DNA from 2 places in the Kitasatospora sp. NPDC001540 genome. Region 1 is predicted to be linked to the other one. Evidence: riboswitches for the same ligand, from Rfam matches in the RefSeq annotation. Region 1 holds a riboswitch; the other holds the start of a gene.
The links. Region 1 has a riboswitch for glycine ahead of gcvT (glycine cleavage system aminomethyltransferase GcvT). Riboswitches for the same ligand answer to the same signal wherever they lie in the genome.
Positions count from the first base shown of each region.

Region 2: linked by a shared signal. The riboswitch ahead of gcvP (aminomethyl-transferring glycine dehydrogenase) and the one ahead of gcvT (glycine cleavage system aminomethyltransferase GcvT) in region 1 are both predicted to bind glycine.

Region 1 covers NZ_JBIAVO010000004.1:34,517-41,935, reverse strand. Annotated here, with positions in the region: gene ACFY00_RS07090 (Ig-like domain-containing protein) at 1-156, shown strand, start outside; gene ACFY00_RS07085 (ATP-binding protein) at 383-817, shown strand; gene ACFY00_RS07080 (L-serine ammonia-lyase) at 1,056-2,423, opposite strand; gene glyA (serine hydroxymethyltransferase) at 2,587-3,855, opposite strand; gene gcvH (glycine cleavage system protein GcvH) at 3,872-4,246, opposite strand; gene gcvT (glycine cleavage system aminomethyltransferase GcvT) at 4,337-5,455, opposite strand; glycine riboswitch at 5,607-5,710, opposite strand; gene ACFY00_RS07060 (enhanced serine sensitivity protein SseB) at 5,849-6,616, shown strand; gene ACFY00_RS07055 (enhanced serine sensitivity protein SseB C-terminal domain-containing protein) at 6,744-7,419, shown strand, end outside.
Region 2 covers NZ_JBIAVO010000015.1:10,014-17,432, reverse strand. Annotated here, with positions in the region: gene ACFY00_RS19070 (TrmH family RNA methyltransferase) at 1-496, opposite strand, end outside; gene rplT (50S ribosomal protein L20) at 600-986, opposite strand; gene rpmI (50S ribosomal protein L35) at 1,092-1,286, opposite strand; gene infC (translation initiation factor IF-3) at 1,420-2,202, opposite strand; gene ACFY00_RS19050 (DUF1844 domain-containing protein) at 2,595-2,969, shown strand; gene gcvP (aminomethyl-transferring glycine dehydrogenase) at 3,036-5,906, opposite strand; glycine riboswitch at 6,125-6,228, opposite strand; gene ACFY00_RS19040 (PRC and DUF2382 domain-containing protein) at 6,418-7,419, shown strand, end outside.

The DNA of each region.
Region 1 (7,419 bases):
ACCGACACCAAGTCCGGCAGCCCGAGCGCCCCGGCGGGCAAGCTCTACGACTCCAGCCTGGTCGGGGACGTGTTCAAGGTGGTCAACTCCAAGGGCCCGGTGGTCGACTCGTCCAACGGACTGGGCGGCTGGAACACCCCCTGGACGCAGTGGTGACGCTCGGGCGTCCGTTCGGTTGCTGAGGGCATATGCCAAACGAATAGTGATCGTTTGCTCATTGTCCGTACGCGCCTGCTCGCGTTCCGCAATGATGGGGCGCATGGCGGCATGGGGCGAAGCAGAGCGGTCATCACTTCCACCGGCCCGCACCCACGGTGACGACCCGTCAGGGATCGCCCCCGGCGTGGTGCTGGCCGACCTGGAGCGGCTGACGCCGGAGGAGATGGAGCACCTCTTCTTCGGCGTCCTCAGCGACCCCGACGCCGCGGAGGAGGTCCGCCTCCCCTCCCGCCCGCAGTCCGCCGGGGTGGCCCGGCGCCTGGTCCTCTCGGTCTTACGGACGTGGAAACTCCACCAGCTCATGGAGGCGGGGGAGTTGCTGACCGGTGAACTCGTCGCCAACGCCGTCCGGCACACCGGCGGCCGGATGATCGGCCTCAAGGTCACCCGTCGCCCCGGCTGGCTCCGGATCGAGGTCCGCGACTCCTCCCGCGCCCTGCCCTGCCTGATCCAGGCCCCCGAGGTCGGCTACCAGAACGGCCACGGCCTGCGCCTGGTCGAGTCCCTCGCCGACCGCTGGGGCGCGGACCTGCTGCCGCGCGGCAAGGGCGTCTGGTTCGAGATGAAGATCCGCGAACGGGCCGCCGCCGCCGTCTGACCCCACCTCTCCGCCGCTGCCTGGCATCCGAAGGTGAACTGAGCCACACGCCTTGGTTTCGATTTTGTCCCCCCGCCCATAGCGTGCGATAGTCATGCAAGTCGGGCAGCACAACCCGGCACTCCCCATCCGGTGGGCACGCACCCCCTTGGCCCCCGGATGACGCACAGGGGCCCCGGACCGCGAACAACCGCGGACAGGGGCCCCGTACCGTTTCCGGGGGTGCGCCGCAGGCGCCTCAGCACTCGATGACGTTCACGGCGAGGCCGCCGCGCGAGGTCTCCTTGTACTTGACCTTCATGTCGGCACCGGTCTCCTTCATGGTCTTGATCGCCTTGTCGAGCGACACGTGGTGCCGCCCGTCGCCGCGCAGGGCCATCCGGGCGGCGGTGACGGCCTTCACGGAGGCCATGCCGTTGCGTTCGATGCAGGGGATCTGGACCAGGCCGCCGACCGGGTCGCAGGTGAGGCCGAGGTTGTGCTCGATGCCGATCTCGGCGGCGTTCTCGACCTGTTCGGGGCTGCCGCCGAGGACCTCGGCGAGGCCGCCCGCGGCCATCGAGCAGGCGGAGCCTACCTCGCCCTGGCAGCCGACCTCGGCGCCGGAGATGGAGGCGTTCTCCTTGAAGAGCATGCCGATCGCGCCCGCGGCGAGCAGGAAGCGGACGATGCCGTCCTCGTCCGCGCCGGGGATGAAGTTCAGGTAGTAGTGCAGGACGGCGGGGATGATGCCCGCGGCGCCGTTGGTGGGGGCGGTGACGACGCGGCGGCCGGAGGCGTTCTCCTCGTTGACGGCCATCGCGTAGAGGGTGACCCACTCCATCGCGTTGCCCGGGCCGACGCCCTCGGCGCGCAGGGCGCGGGCGGCGCTGGCGGCGCGGCGGCGGACCTTGAGGCCGCCGGGGAGGATGCCCTCGCGGGCCATGCCCGCGGCGACGCACTCCTTCATGACGGCCCAGATCTCCAGCAGTCCGGCCCGGATCTCGGCCTCGGTGCGCCAGGCCTTCTCGTTCTCCAGCATCAGGCCGGAGATGGACAGGCCGGTCTCCCGGGTGAGGCGCAGCAGTTCCTCGCCGGTGCGGAAGGGGTGGCGCAGGACGGTGTCGTCGGGCTTGACCCGGGCCTCGCCGATGGCGTCCTCGTCGACCACGAAGCCGCCGCCGACCGAGTAGTAGGTCTTCTCCAGCAGCACCTCGCCGGAGGCGTCGTACGCCCACAGGGCCATGCCGTTGGCGTGGTACGGGAGGGCCTTGCGGCGGTGCAGGACGAGGTCGTGGTCGGGGTCGAAGGGGATCTCGTGGCGGCCGAGCAGGCTGAGCCGCTTCTCGGCGCGGACGCGTTCGACGTCGAGGTCGGCGCGGTCGACGTCGACCGTGCGGGGGGAGTGGCCCTCCAGGCCGAGCAGGACGGCCTTGGGGGTGCCGTGGCCGTGGCCGGTGGCGCCGAGGGAGCCGTACAGCTCGGCCCGGACGGTGGCGACCCGCTCCAGCAGGCCCTCGGAGCCCAGCCGACGGGCGAACATCCGGGCGGCGCGCATCGGGCCGACGGTGTGCGAGGAGGAGGGGCCGATGCCGATGGAGAAGAGGTCGAAGACGCTGATGGCCACGGGGTGACGTCCTTGTCCGGTCTCGTGGTGGTGCTGGGTCCCGTCTCGTGGACGGGGCGCGGCATGGGACGGGGCACCGCGCGCACGTCTTCCAGTGTGCGCGGTGCCCCGGGAAAGCTCGGGCGGGCCGCCGGTCGGGCGGCCGGAACGAGCGGGGTGCTGCTTACAGCTCGGGGTAGAGCGGGTGCTTGGCGGCGAGCGCGCTCACCCGGGCCTTGAGGGCCTCGGCCTTCGCCTCGTCGAAGCCGGGCTTGAGGGCCTCGGCGATGACGTCGGCGACCTCGCGGAAGTCCTCGGCGCCGAAGCCGCGGGTGGCCAGCGCCGGGGTGCCGATGCGCAGGCCTGAGGTGACCATCGGCGGACGCGGGTCGTTCGGGACGGCGTTGCGGTTGACCGTGATGCCGACCTCGTGCAGGCGGTCCTCGGCGTCCTGGCCGTTGAGCTCGCTGTTGCGCAGGTCGACCAGGACCAGGTGGACGTCGGTGCCGCCGGACAGCACGGAGACGCCGGAGGAGGTCACGTCGTCCTGGAGCAGGCGCTCGGCGAGGATCTTCGCGCCCTCCAGGGTGCGGCGCTGGCGCTCCTTGAACTCCTCGGAGGCCGCGACCTTGAACGCGACGGCCTTGGCGGCGATCACGTGCTCCAGCGGGCCGCCCTGCTGGCCGGGGAAGACCGCGGAGTTGATCTTCTTGGCGTGCTCGGCCTTGGAGAGGATGACGCCGCCGCGCGGGCCGCCCAGGGTCTTGTGGGTGGTGGTGGTGACCACGTCCGCGTACGGCACCGGGGAGGGGTGCAGACCGGCGGCGACCAGGCCGGCGAAGTGCGCCATGTCGACCATCAGCAGGGCGCCGACCTCGTCCGCGACCCGGCGGAACTCGGCGAAGTCCAGCTGGCGGGGGTAGGCGGACCAGCCCGCGATGATCAGCTTCGGCCGGTGCTCCTTGGCGAGGCGCTCGACCTCGGCCATGTCGACCTGGCCGGACTTCTCGTCCACGTGGTAGGCGACCACGTTGTAGAGCTTGCCGGAGAAGTTGATCTTCATGCCGTGGGTCAGGTGACCGCCGTGGGCCAGGTTCAGGCCCAGGATGGTGTCGCCCGGCTGGATCAGCGCGAACATCGCCGCGGCGTTCGCCTGCGCGCCGGAGTGCGGCTGCACGTTGGCGTGCTCGGCGCCGAACAGCTCCTTGATCCGGTCGATGGCGATCTGCTCGACCACGTCGACGTGCTCGCAGCCGCCGTAGTAGCGGCGGCCGGGGTAGCCCTCGGCGTACTTGTTGGTGAGCACCGAGCCCTGGGCCTCCATGACCGCCACCGGGGCGAAGTTCTCGGAGGCGATCATTTCCAGGGTGGTCTGCTGGCGGTGCAGCTCGGCGTCGACCGCGGCGGCGATCTCCGGGTCGAGCGCGTGCAGGGACTGGTTGAGAACCGTCATCAGGGGGGTCTCCCGGTCAGGCGCCGGTGAAGGCGGTGTAGCCGTCGGCGTCGAGCAGCTCGTCGGTCGCCTCGACCCGGACCTTGAACAGCCAACCGCCCTCGAAGGGCTCCGAGTTGACCAGGGCCGGCTCGTCGATGACGGCCTGGTTGACCTCGGTGACCTCGCCGGTGGCGGGGGAGAAGAGGTCGCTGACCGACTTGGTGGACTCAAGCTCGCCACAGGTCTCACCCGCGGTGACGGTGTCGCCCACCGCCGGGAGCTGGACGTAGACGATGTCGCCGAGGGCGTCGGCCGCGTGCGCGGTGATGCCGACCGTCGACACCCCGTCCACGGCGGCGGTCAGCCACTCGTGCTCCTTGGTGTACTGCAGGTGCGTGGGGTTGCTCATGGCGTCATTCTCCAGGATCGCGGGAGGGGAGGGCGCGGCCGTCCGCTGGGCGGACGAACCGGAGGAGGACTGCTCGGGGGAGGTGCGGGGTCAGCGGGCGCGCTTGTAGAACGGCAGCGCGACGACCTCGACCGGCTCGGCCTTGCCGCGCACGTCCACCGCGACGGCGGTGCCGGGCTCGGCGTGGACGGCGTCCACGTACGCGATGGCGATCGGCCTGCCCAGCGTCGGGGACGGCGCGCCGGAGGTGATCCGGCCGATCACGGCGCCCTCGGCGTCCACCACCGCGTACTCGGCGCGCGGGACGCGCTTGCCCTCGGAGACCAGGCCGACCAGCTTGCGCGGCGGGTTGGACTCGGCCTGCGCCGCGGCCTCCTCCAGCGCCTTGCGGCCGACGAAGGCGCCGTCGTTGGTGGTCTTGTCGAAGCGCACCACCCGGCCCAGGCCCGCGTCGAACGGGGTCAGCTCGGTCGACAGCTCGTGCCCGTACAGCGGCATGCCCGCCTCCAGGCGCAGCGTGTCGCGGCAGGACAGGCCGCACGGGACCAGGCCCTCGGCGGTGCCCGCCCCGGTCAGCGCCGTCCACAGGTGCTCGGCGTCGGCGGGGGCGCAGAACACCTCGAAGCCGTCCTCGCCGGTGTAGCCGGTGCGGGCCAGCCAGACCCGGCGGTCGGCCACCGTGGCGGGCAGCAGGGCGTAGTACTTGAGGCCGGGCAGGTCGGCGTCGGTCAGCTTGGCCAGGATGCCGTTCGCCTCCGGGCCCTGGACGGCGAGCAGCGCGTAGGCGTCGCGGTCGTCGCGGACGGTGGCGTCGAAGCCCGCCGCGCGCTCGGTCAGCGCGTCCAGCACGACCTGGGCGTTGGAGGCGTTGGCGACCACCAGGTACTCGTCCTCGGCGGTGCGGTAGACGATCAGGTCGTCCAGGATGCCGCCGTCCTCGCGGCAGATCATGGTGTAGCGGGCGCGCAGCACGCCGAGCGCGGAGATGAAGCCGACCAGCGCGTGGTCGAGCAACTCGCCCGCCTGCGGGCCGGAGACGGTGATCTCGCCCATGTGCGAGAGGTCGAACAGGCCGGCCCGGGTGCGGACGGCGAGGTGCTCCTCGCGCTCGCTGCCGTAGCGCAGCGGCATGTCCCAGCCCGCGAAGTCGGTCATGGTGGCGCCGAGCGAGCGGTGCAGCGCGTCGAGCGCGGTCAGGCGGAGGGACACGACGGGACTCCCGGGATCTGGAAACGGGCAGGCTGGGGCGAATCTCCCCCATCTGTCGTCGAACCTGAGAGCTTCGCCGCCTCCTGAACAGGATGGCGGCTTGCACCGTGGGTGGGCGCACGGCGCGGCCGTGTCCACTTTCCAGATCTGCCTAGCCCGGGCGGTAGGGGTGCCTGAGAGATTCCGGGGAGGACTTGCTCCTTCGGCGCCGGTCGCGGCCTGAGCAGGCCGTTCCGGCTCTCCCGCGCGGGTTCGAGCGGCCGGTATGAAGTTTGGGCGGGCCCATCATGGCACGCCGGGGCCCACTCGTGGGAGAGGGGTCCGGCCGTCGGCGCACCGGGACGCCCCCGCGCGCCGCTAACCTGATCGCAACTGCGGACGTGGAGGGGCGACATGGGGTTCCCGCTGGGCGGGGTTCCGGAGGGCGGGGCCTGGCCGGTCAACGAGCTGGAGCGGGTGCTGACCGCCGCGCTCGGCGATCCGGGCGCGACGCCCCGGGTGATCGAGGTGCTGGCCCGCAGCCAGGTGTGGATCCCGCTGCCCTCCGGCACCACCCCGGACGCCGAGGCGCTCGACCTGCCGACGCTGGAGCTGGCCGGGGCGCCGTACGTGCCGGTGTACTCCTCGCAGGAGCAGTACCTGCAGCACTGCCCGGGCATCCCGTTCGCGATCGCCCCGATGTGGGAGTTCGCCCGCGGGCTGCCGCTGGGCATCGGCATCGCGGTCAACCCGGAGGCGCCGGTGGGCATCCCGGTGCCGCCGGAGGGCGTCGGCGAGCTGCGGCGCGGGCCGCGCGGCGAGGAGTGGGAGGCGCGGGGCGTCACCGAGGGCGCCCGGGTGGCGCTCAAGGAGCCCGAGCCGCACCAGGAGCCGTTCGCCTTCCTGGCCGCCGCGACCAGCGAACTCGTCGCGCTGCCGGGGGTGTTGACGGCCCGTCGGGCGCTGGCCCGGGTGGAGGGCGAGCCGACCCTGCTGTACGTCGGCGTCCAGCTCGACCCGGTGGCCCCCGCCGACCCGGTCGAGGTGAACACCGCGCTGGGCCGGGCGCTGGGAACCGCGCCGCCCGCCTGGGGCGTCCACCTGGTGCTGCTCGACCTGGTCGCCGATCCGGTGGTGGACTGGCTGCTGGGGCGGGTACAGCCCTTCTACGTGCGTCCGTGACGGCCGCTCGGGCCCGCTCCTCGGCCGCACGCGGTACGGCGGCATGACGGCCGTCGGGTGCGCCCCATAGGGTTGCCCCGGCACACCGGAGCACGGTGGCGAGCGGACGAGAGAGTAGGGCGGCGACGTGACGGGAGCAGCCGGCGACCCGGGGGCGGTCGAGCACGCCCTCGCAGCGGTCGCACCGGAGCGCTGGGAGGCGTACGAGGGCCTGCTGCGCGCGCTGGCCGGCGGGCAGGTCTGGATGCTGCTGTGGCACGGCAGCCCCGGCAGCCCGGACGCCCAGTACGGGAACATGGACGTCGGCGGGCACGGCTACGCGCCCTGCGCCACCTCCCCGGCCCAGTTGGCGGCCAGCGGCTGGACGCGGGCCCACGAGGTGGTCTCCGGCCCGGAGATCGCCGCCGCGCTCTACCGCTCGCGCTGGGGCCTGTGGCTGGACCCGCACCGCCCCGGTGGCGGCGTCGGCGTGCCCTGGGCCGACCTGCGGCGGATCGCGCTCGGCCTGGACCGGCTGCCGGCCGGCCCGCTGCGGATCTCCGAACCCGCCGTGCAGGCCTCCCCGTTCTTCGCCGTGCTGGAGCAGCAGGCGGGCGAGGTGCGCCCGCTGCGCTCGCTGCGGCGGGCCTGGGTGCAGCCGGCGCTGGGCGAGGCGTACCTGGCGATCGGGCTCGACCTGTACGACGCCTCCCCGCCGTCGGTGGAGGCGGCCCGGGCGCTGGTGCAGCGGGCCGCCGCGCAGGCGCCCGACGGGCCCGGGGTGTCCACCGTGATGATGGCGGACGAGTACGACCCGGTGGCGA
Region 2 (7,419 bases), on a different contig from region 1:
GGTTGTACGGGTCCACCGAGGCGTCGGTCAGCACCACCGCGTCCGCCCCGGCCGCGTCCGCGGTGCGCAGCACGGTGCCCGCGTTCCCGGGGTCGCGCACGTGCGCGAGCACCGCGACCAGCTTCGGCCGGGCCGCCAGCACCTGCTCGAACGGGGTGTCGATGAACCGGCACAGCGCCACGATGCCCTGCGGGGTGACGGTGTCGCAGATGTCCGCGACGACCTCCTCGGTGGCGGTCAGCACCGGCCGCCCGGCCGCCCGCGCCGCGGCCACGATCTCCGCGTGCCGCTCGGCGGCCTCCGGCGTCGCGTACACCTCGACCACGGCGTGCTCGCCGTCCGGCAGCCGCCCGAACGCCACCGCCTCCCGCACGGCCTGCGGGCCCTCGGCCAGGAAGCGCCGCTCCTTGCCGCGCTGGTTGCGCTTGGCCAGGCGGCGGGCGGCGACGACGCGCGGGGAGCGCAGGGAGGTCAGCAGGGGGGTCTCGGTGCTCATGCTCACGATCTTCGTCACGGACGGGCGGGTGCGCGATACGCGACGGACCCGCAGGCCGGGCGGCCTGCGGGTCCGGGGAACGCTTCCAGGGCGAGCGCCTGGATCAGGCGGCGACCTTGGGGGCGTTGACGTCCTCCGGGAGCGCCTTCTGGGCAACCTCGACCAGGGCGTGGAACGCCACCGAGTCGTTCACCGCGAGGTCGGCCAGCATCTTGCGGTCGATCTCGACGCCCGCGGCCTTGAGGCCCTGGACGAAGCGGTTGTAGGTGATGCCGTTGGCACGGGCAGCGGCGTTGATGCGCTGGATCCAGAGCTGGCGGAAGTCACCCTTGCGCTTCTTGCGGTCGTTGAAGTTGTAGACCAGCGAGTGGGTGACCTGCTCCTTGGCCTTGCGGTACAGGCGCGAACGCTGACCGCGGTAGCCGGAGGCCCGCTCGAGGATGACCCGGCGCTTCTTGTGGGCGTTCACTGCCCGCTTGACGCGTGCCACTTCATTACTCCTTGATTTCCGGACCTCGGGTCGTGCCGGCGGTCCGTTATTCGATTCGGTCGGTAAGGATCAGCTGGTGCCCGCGACGCGGTCGCGGGCGGGCGATCACTTGCCGAGAAGCTTCTTGATCTTCTTCGCGTCGCCCGGGGCCATCTCGGCGTTGCCGGCCAGCTTGCGGGTCAGCGTCGAGGGCTTGTGCTCGAGCAGGTGGCGACGGCCGGCACGCTCGCGCAGCACCTTCCCGGAGCCAGTGATCTTGAAGCGCTTGCTGGCGCCGCTGTGCGTCTTCTGCTTCGGCATGTCGCCGTTTCTCCTCGTCGGTCCGTTCCGGCCCGCGCCTTGCGGCGCGGGCCGGAACTGGATGGATCTCGTCTCCAGGGCGGGACGCCCCGGAACCGGGTGCCTCGGCTCCCCGGCCCCCGAACCCGAAGGCTCAGGCGTCCTGGGCAGCCTCGGCGGGCTGCTCGACCTCGGCGGCCTCGACGGTGTCGTCGGCGCCGGCCTCGACGGCCTCGGTCTCCTCGACCTCCGCCGCCTCGACCTCGTCGGCGTCGTCCGCCTGGTCCGCGGCCGGTCCGCGACCCTGCCGCTCCGCCTTGCGGGCGTCAGCGGCGGCGCGGGCCTCGGCCATGGCCTCGGTCTTCTTCTTGTGCGGGCCGAGAACCATGATCATGTTTCGGCCGTCCTGCTTCGGAGCGGACTCCACGAAGCCCAGGTCCTGGACGTCGTCCGCGAGCCGCTGCAGCAGTCGGAAGCCCAGCTCGGGGCGGGACTGCTCACGACCGCGGAACATGATCGTGATCTTGACCTTGTCGCCCTGCTTGAGGAACCGGACGACGTGACCCTTCTTGGTGTCGTAGTCGTGCGGGTCGATCTTCGGCCGGAGCTTCATCTCCTTGATGACCGTGTGCGCCTGGTTCTTGCGCGCCTCACGGGCCTTCATGGCCGACTCGTACTTGAACTTGCCGTAGTCCATGAGCTTGCACACCGGCGGGCGCGCCGTGGCGGCGACCTCGACCAGGTCCAGGTCGTACTCCTGGGCAAGCTCCAGCGCCTTCGCGAGCGGGACGATGCCGACCTGCTCGCCGCTGGGACCGACGAGTCGCACCTCGGGGACGCGAATCCGGTCGTTGATGCGGGGCTCGGTGCTGATGGGGCCTCCTCGGTTGCACCTTTTCCGATGCGGCCGTCGGGCGGCGGTCGCACGTAGTGGCATTCGACCACTGGGCGGGGCTTCATTCATGCTCCGCTGCCCGTCGAGGGCACCGAGCGCACGAAAAAAGCCCCGCACGGTACAGGCGGGGCTCCACACGTTCCGGGATGCCCTCACGGGCACCACTGCCGACGGACACTCCCTTGACGGGCGCCCATCGCGGACCGGACCCGTCGGCCCTTCGGCCGATCAGGTGGGAGACTGTCGCGGTTGCCCTCTCGGGCCTCCTGAGTGGAGCCTCCACTTGCTGGCCGGGCAACCCGAAGAGTCGCCTGGCCGGTCAGTCTCGAATCATACCAGCGTTTCCCACTCGACCGGTATTCCAACCCCCTCCCACCCGCCTTGTACGCTCCTTGCGTACTGCGCTTTCGCACCAGCCCCCTCGGAGTGACACCTTGACCAGCCAGCCCGACCACTCGCACGAGTCCGACCAGGCCCTCGGCTTCGACGACCTGACCCGCGACATCGCCGAGGTCCCCGCCGTCGAGGTGATCACCACCGTCGCCGTCCACCTGATGAGCGCCGCCGCCGTCAAGTGCGGCCTCGCCGAGGGCGGCGAGGCCGACAAGGACCTCGACGAGGCCCGCAAGCTCATCACCGCCCTGGCCGGCCTGGTCACCGCCGGGGCCCCCGAGATCTCCAACTTCCACGCCGCCCCCCTCCGCGACGGCCTCCGCTCCCTCCAGCTCGCCTTCCGCGAGGCCTCCCTCGTCCCCGACGCCCCCGGCACCGGCCCCGGCGAGAAGTTCACCGGCCCCGTCTACTCCTGACACCCCCCACGCGCGGAAGCCGCCCGACCGGGAGGACTCCCCCGGCGGGCGGCTTCCGCCGTGCGGCTACGCGTCGTACTCCTCCAGCGGCGGGCACGAGCACACCAGGTTCCGGTCCCCGTACGCGCCGTCGATCCGTCGCACCGCGGGCCAGTACTTGTCCGCCGGGTTGACCCCCGCCGGGAAGACCGCCTCCTCGCGGCTGTACGGGTGCGTCCACTCACCGGCCAGCATCGACGCGGTGTGCGGGGCGTTGCGCAGCGGGTTGTCGTCGGCGGCCCACTCGCCCGCCCCGACCTTCTCGATCTCGCCGCGGATCGCGATCATCGCCTCGCAGAAGCGGTCGATCTCGTGCAGGTCCTCGGACTCGGTCGGCTCGATCATCAGCGTCCCGGCGACCGGGAACGACATGGTCGGCGCGTGGAAGCCGTAGTCGATGAGCCGCTTGGCGATGTCGTCGACGCTGACGCCGGTCTCCTTGCTGAGCGGCCGCAGGTCGATGATGCACTCGTGCGCGACCAGCCCGCCGGGCCCGGTGTAGAGCACGGGGTAGTGCGGGGCGAGCCGCTTGGCGATGTAGTTGGCGTTCAGCACCGCCACCTGGGTGGCGCGCTTGAGCCCCTCGCCGCCCATCAGCCGGACGTACGCCCAGGAGATCGGCAGGATCGCCGCCGAGCCCCAGGGCGCGGCCGAGATCGGTCCGACGCCGGTCGCCGGTCCGGCCTCGGCCTGCAGCGGGTGGTTGGGCAGGTACGGCGCGAGGTGCTCGCGCACCGCGACCGGGCCGACGCCGGGGCCGCCGCCGCCGTGCGGGATGCAGAAGGTCTTGTGCAGGTTGAGGTGCGAGACGTCCGCCCCGAACTTGCCGGGCTTGGCCAGGCCGACCAGCGCGTTGAGGTTGGCGCCGTCGACGTACACCTGGCCGCCGGCCTCGTGGACGAGGGCGCAGATCCGGGTGATCTCGGTCTCGAACACGCCGTGGGTGGACGGGTAGGTGACCATCAGCACGGCGAGCTGCTCGCGGTGCTGCTCGATCTTCGCCTTCAGGTCGTCGACGTCCACGTCGCCGTCGGCGAGCGTCTTGACCACGACGACCCGCATGCCGGCCATCGCCGCCGAGGCCGCGTTGGTGCCGTGCGCGGAGGACGGGATCAGGCAGACGTCGCGCTGGGTGTCCCCGTTCGCCCGGTGGTACGCCCGCACCGCCAGCAGACCGGCCAGCTCGCCCTGCGAGCCCGCGTTCGGCTGGATCGACACCGCGTCGTAGCCGGTGACCTCGACCAGCTGCTGCTCCAGCTCGCGGATCAGCGTCAGGTAGCCCTCGGCCTGCTCGACCGGCGCGAACGGGTGCAGCTGCCCGAACTCGGGCCAGGTGACCGGCTCCATCTCGGTGGTCGCGTTGAGCTTCATGGTGCAGGAGCCCAGCGGGATCATGCCGCGGTCGAGCGCGTAGTCGCGGTCGGAGAGGCGGCGCAGGTAGCGCAGCATCGCGGTCTCGGAGCGGTGGCTGTGGAAGACCGGGTGGGTGAGGTACTCGTCCTCGCGCAGCAGTTCGGCGGGCAGCGCGTCCGCGTCCTCGGCGATCTGCGCCTCGACGCCGAACGCGGCGAACACGGCCGCCAGGTGCGCGCGGGTGGTGGTCTCGTCGCAGGAGACCGACACCCGGTCGCCGTCGACCTTGTGCACGTTGACGCCACCGGCCAGCGCCGCGGCCACGACCTCGTCGGCCCGGCCCGGGACGACGGCGGTCACGGTGTCGAAGAACGCCTCGTGGGCGAGTTCGACGCCGCCCGCGCGCAGGCCCGCGGCGAGCGCGGCGGCGTAGCGGTGGGTGCGGCGGGCGATGTCGGCGAGGCCGTCGGGGCCGTGGTAGACGGCGTACATGGAGGCCATCACGGCGAGCAGCACCTGCGCGGTGCAGATGTTGGAGGTGGCCTTCTCGCGGCGGATGTGCTGCTCGCGGGTCTGCAGGGCGAGCCGGTAGGCGCGGTTGCCGTCGGCGTCGACGGAGACGCCGACCAGGCGGCCGGGCAGGTTGCGGGCGTACTCGGCGCGGACGGCCAGGTAGCCGGCGTGCGGGCCGCCGAAGCCCATCGGGACGCCGAAGCGCTGCGAGGTGCCGCAGGCGATGTCGGCGCCGAGCTCGCCGGGCGAGCGCAGCAGGGTGAGGGCGAGCAGGTCGGCGGCGACGGCGACGACGGCGCCGAGCCCGTGGGCCTGCTCGATGACGGCCTTCAGGTCCCGCACCGCGCCGGAGGCGCCCGGGTACTGGAGCAGCACGCCGAAGACGCCGCGCTCGGCGATCTCGGCGGGGATGCCGTCGGACAGGTCGGCGGTGACGACCTCGACGCCGGTCGGTTCGGCGCGGGTCTCGATCACGGCGAGGGTCTGCGGCAGGGTGTCCGCGTCGACCAGGAAGACCCCGGCCTTGTTCTTGGTGACGCGCCGGGCCAGCGCCATCGCCTCGGCTGCGGCGGTGCCCTCGTCGAGCAGCGAGGAGCCGGAGGTGTCCAGGCCGGTCAGGTCGGCGACCACGGTCTGGAAGTTGAGCAGCGCCTCCAGGCGGCCCTGCGAGATCTCCGGCTGGTACGGGGTGTAGGCGGTGTACCAGGCCGGGTTCTCCAGCACGTTGCGCAGGATCACCGGCGGGGTGAAGGTGCCGTAGTAGCCGAGGCCGATCATCGAGGTGAGGACCTGGTTGCGGCCGGCCAGCTCGCGCAGTTCGGCGAGCACCTGGGCCTCGCTGCGCCCGGCGGGCAGGCCGAGCGCGGTGAGGCTGCGGATGGCGTCGGGGACGGCGGCGTCGGACAGTTCGTCCAGGGAGGCGTAGCCGACCTGGGCCAGCATCTTCTGCTGGGCGTCGCTGTCGGGGCCGATGTGGCGGTGCTCGAAGGGGCTGGCCTGCTCAAGGTCGCTGAGCGTCGGCTGGGCGTTCATGGGGGTCGGGCCTCCTGGTCGCGGACCGGCGGTGGTACGCACGCCGACCGACTGCCGTGGAAGCCGGGCGGGCGGGCGAACCCGTCAGCCTCCCCCTCTGTCATCGGTACCTGAGAGCTTCACGCGTCCGGGCGGGGCCCGCACGGCTTGCACCGTCGGCGAGGGCGGGTCCGACCGGCTCCGGTGCCGACGGTCCTGCCCTGCTTTCCAGAGTGACCTGTTCTCGCTCGGTACGGATGCCTGAGAGATTCCGGGGAGGGGTTGCTCCTTCGGCGTCCCGCACCCCCGTCCAGCGGGGTCGGGACTCTCCCGAGCGGGCTCGGCGGTCGCCTCCGAGGTTACCAGCGCGGGCCCTTCCGATCACCGGTACGGCCCTGTGATCTGCCCCGGACGGCGGCTTCCGGGGTGCCGCCGTCCGTTACGTGCCCTTTGGTGTGAAGTGGCGGCCCGGCACGCTCCTCCGGCCGCCGCCCGCAACAGACCCTGAGGAGCAGCAGGACTGGAGGACAGCGTGCAGACCGATATCGATCCGCGCGACCTGATCGGACACAAGGCGGTCGACCGGAACGGTGACAAGATCGGCACGGTCGACGAGGTGTACCTGGACGACGCCACCGGCGAGCCGGAGTGGGCGGCCGTCCGCACGGGGATCTTCGGCCGGGACGCCTTCGTCCCGCTGACCACCAGCGAGTTCGCGGGCGACGAGTTGCGCGTCCCGTACGACAAGTCGCTGATCAGGGAGTCACCGGACTTCGGCGTGGGCCAGCACCTCTCCCCGGCCCAGGAGTTGCAGCTGTACCGCTACTACGGGCTGGACAGCGGCGGCAACGCCGGTTCGGGCCCCGCGGCGAAGGCGGCAGAGGCTGCGACCGGAACGGCGGCGGCCGCGGGTGCGGCCGCGAAGGAGCACCCGCGCCAGGAGCCCGCGGCGGACCGCGACTTCGGCACCGTCGCCTCCGCTCCCGCCCCGGCACCCGCTCCCGCCGCCACCGCGGCCGCCGCACCGACGGCCTTCGCCGCGACCCGGACCGAACCGGCGACCCAGCAGCGCCAACAGCACGAGCAACAGCACCAGTCGTCCCCGGCGGAGCGCCCGGACGGGGCGCAACCGACCGCGCCGATGGAGATCACCTGCCGCGAGGAGCGGCTCGACATCACCACCGAGTGGCACGCGGTGGGCACCACCCGGCTGCGCAAGTACGTGACCACCGAACAGGTGGAGCGCCGGGTGCCGGTGGTGCGCGAGCGGGTGCGGGTGGAGCGGATCCCGGTGTCGGACGCGGAGCGGGCGGCGCTGAGCGAGCAGGAGATCGCCGAGGCGGTCGAGGAGGTCACGCTGCACGAGGAGCGTCCGGTGGTGCGCAAGTACCTGGCGCCGGTCGAGCGGGTGCGCCTGGTGGTGGAGCGGTACACCGAGGAGGAGGTGGTCCGCGAGGAGCTGCGCCGCGAGCAGGTGGAGGTGCACGACGCGGCCACCGGCGACGGGGACGGCGAGGGGGCGCAGCAGCGCCAG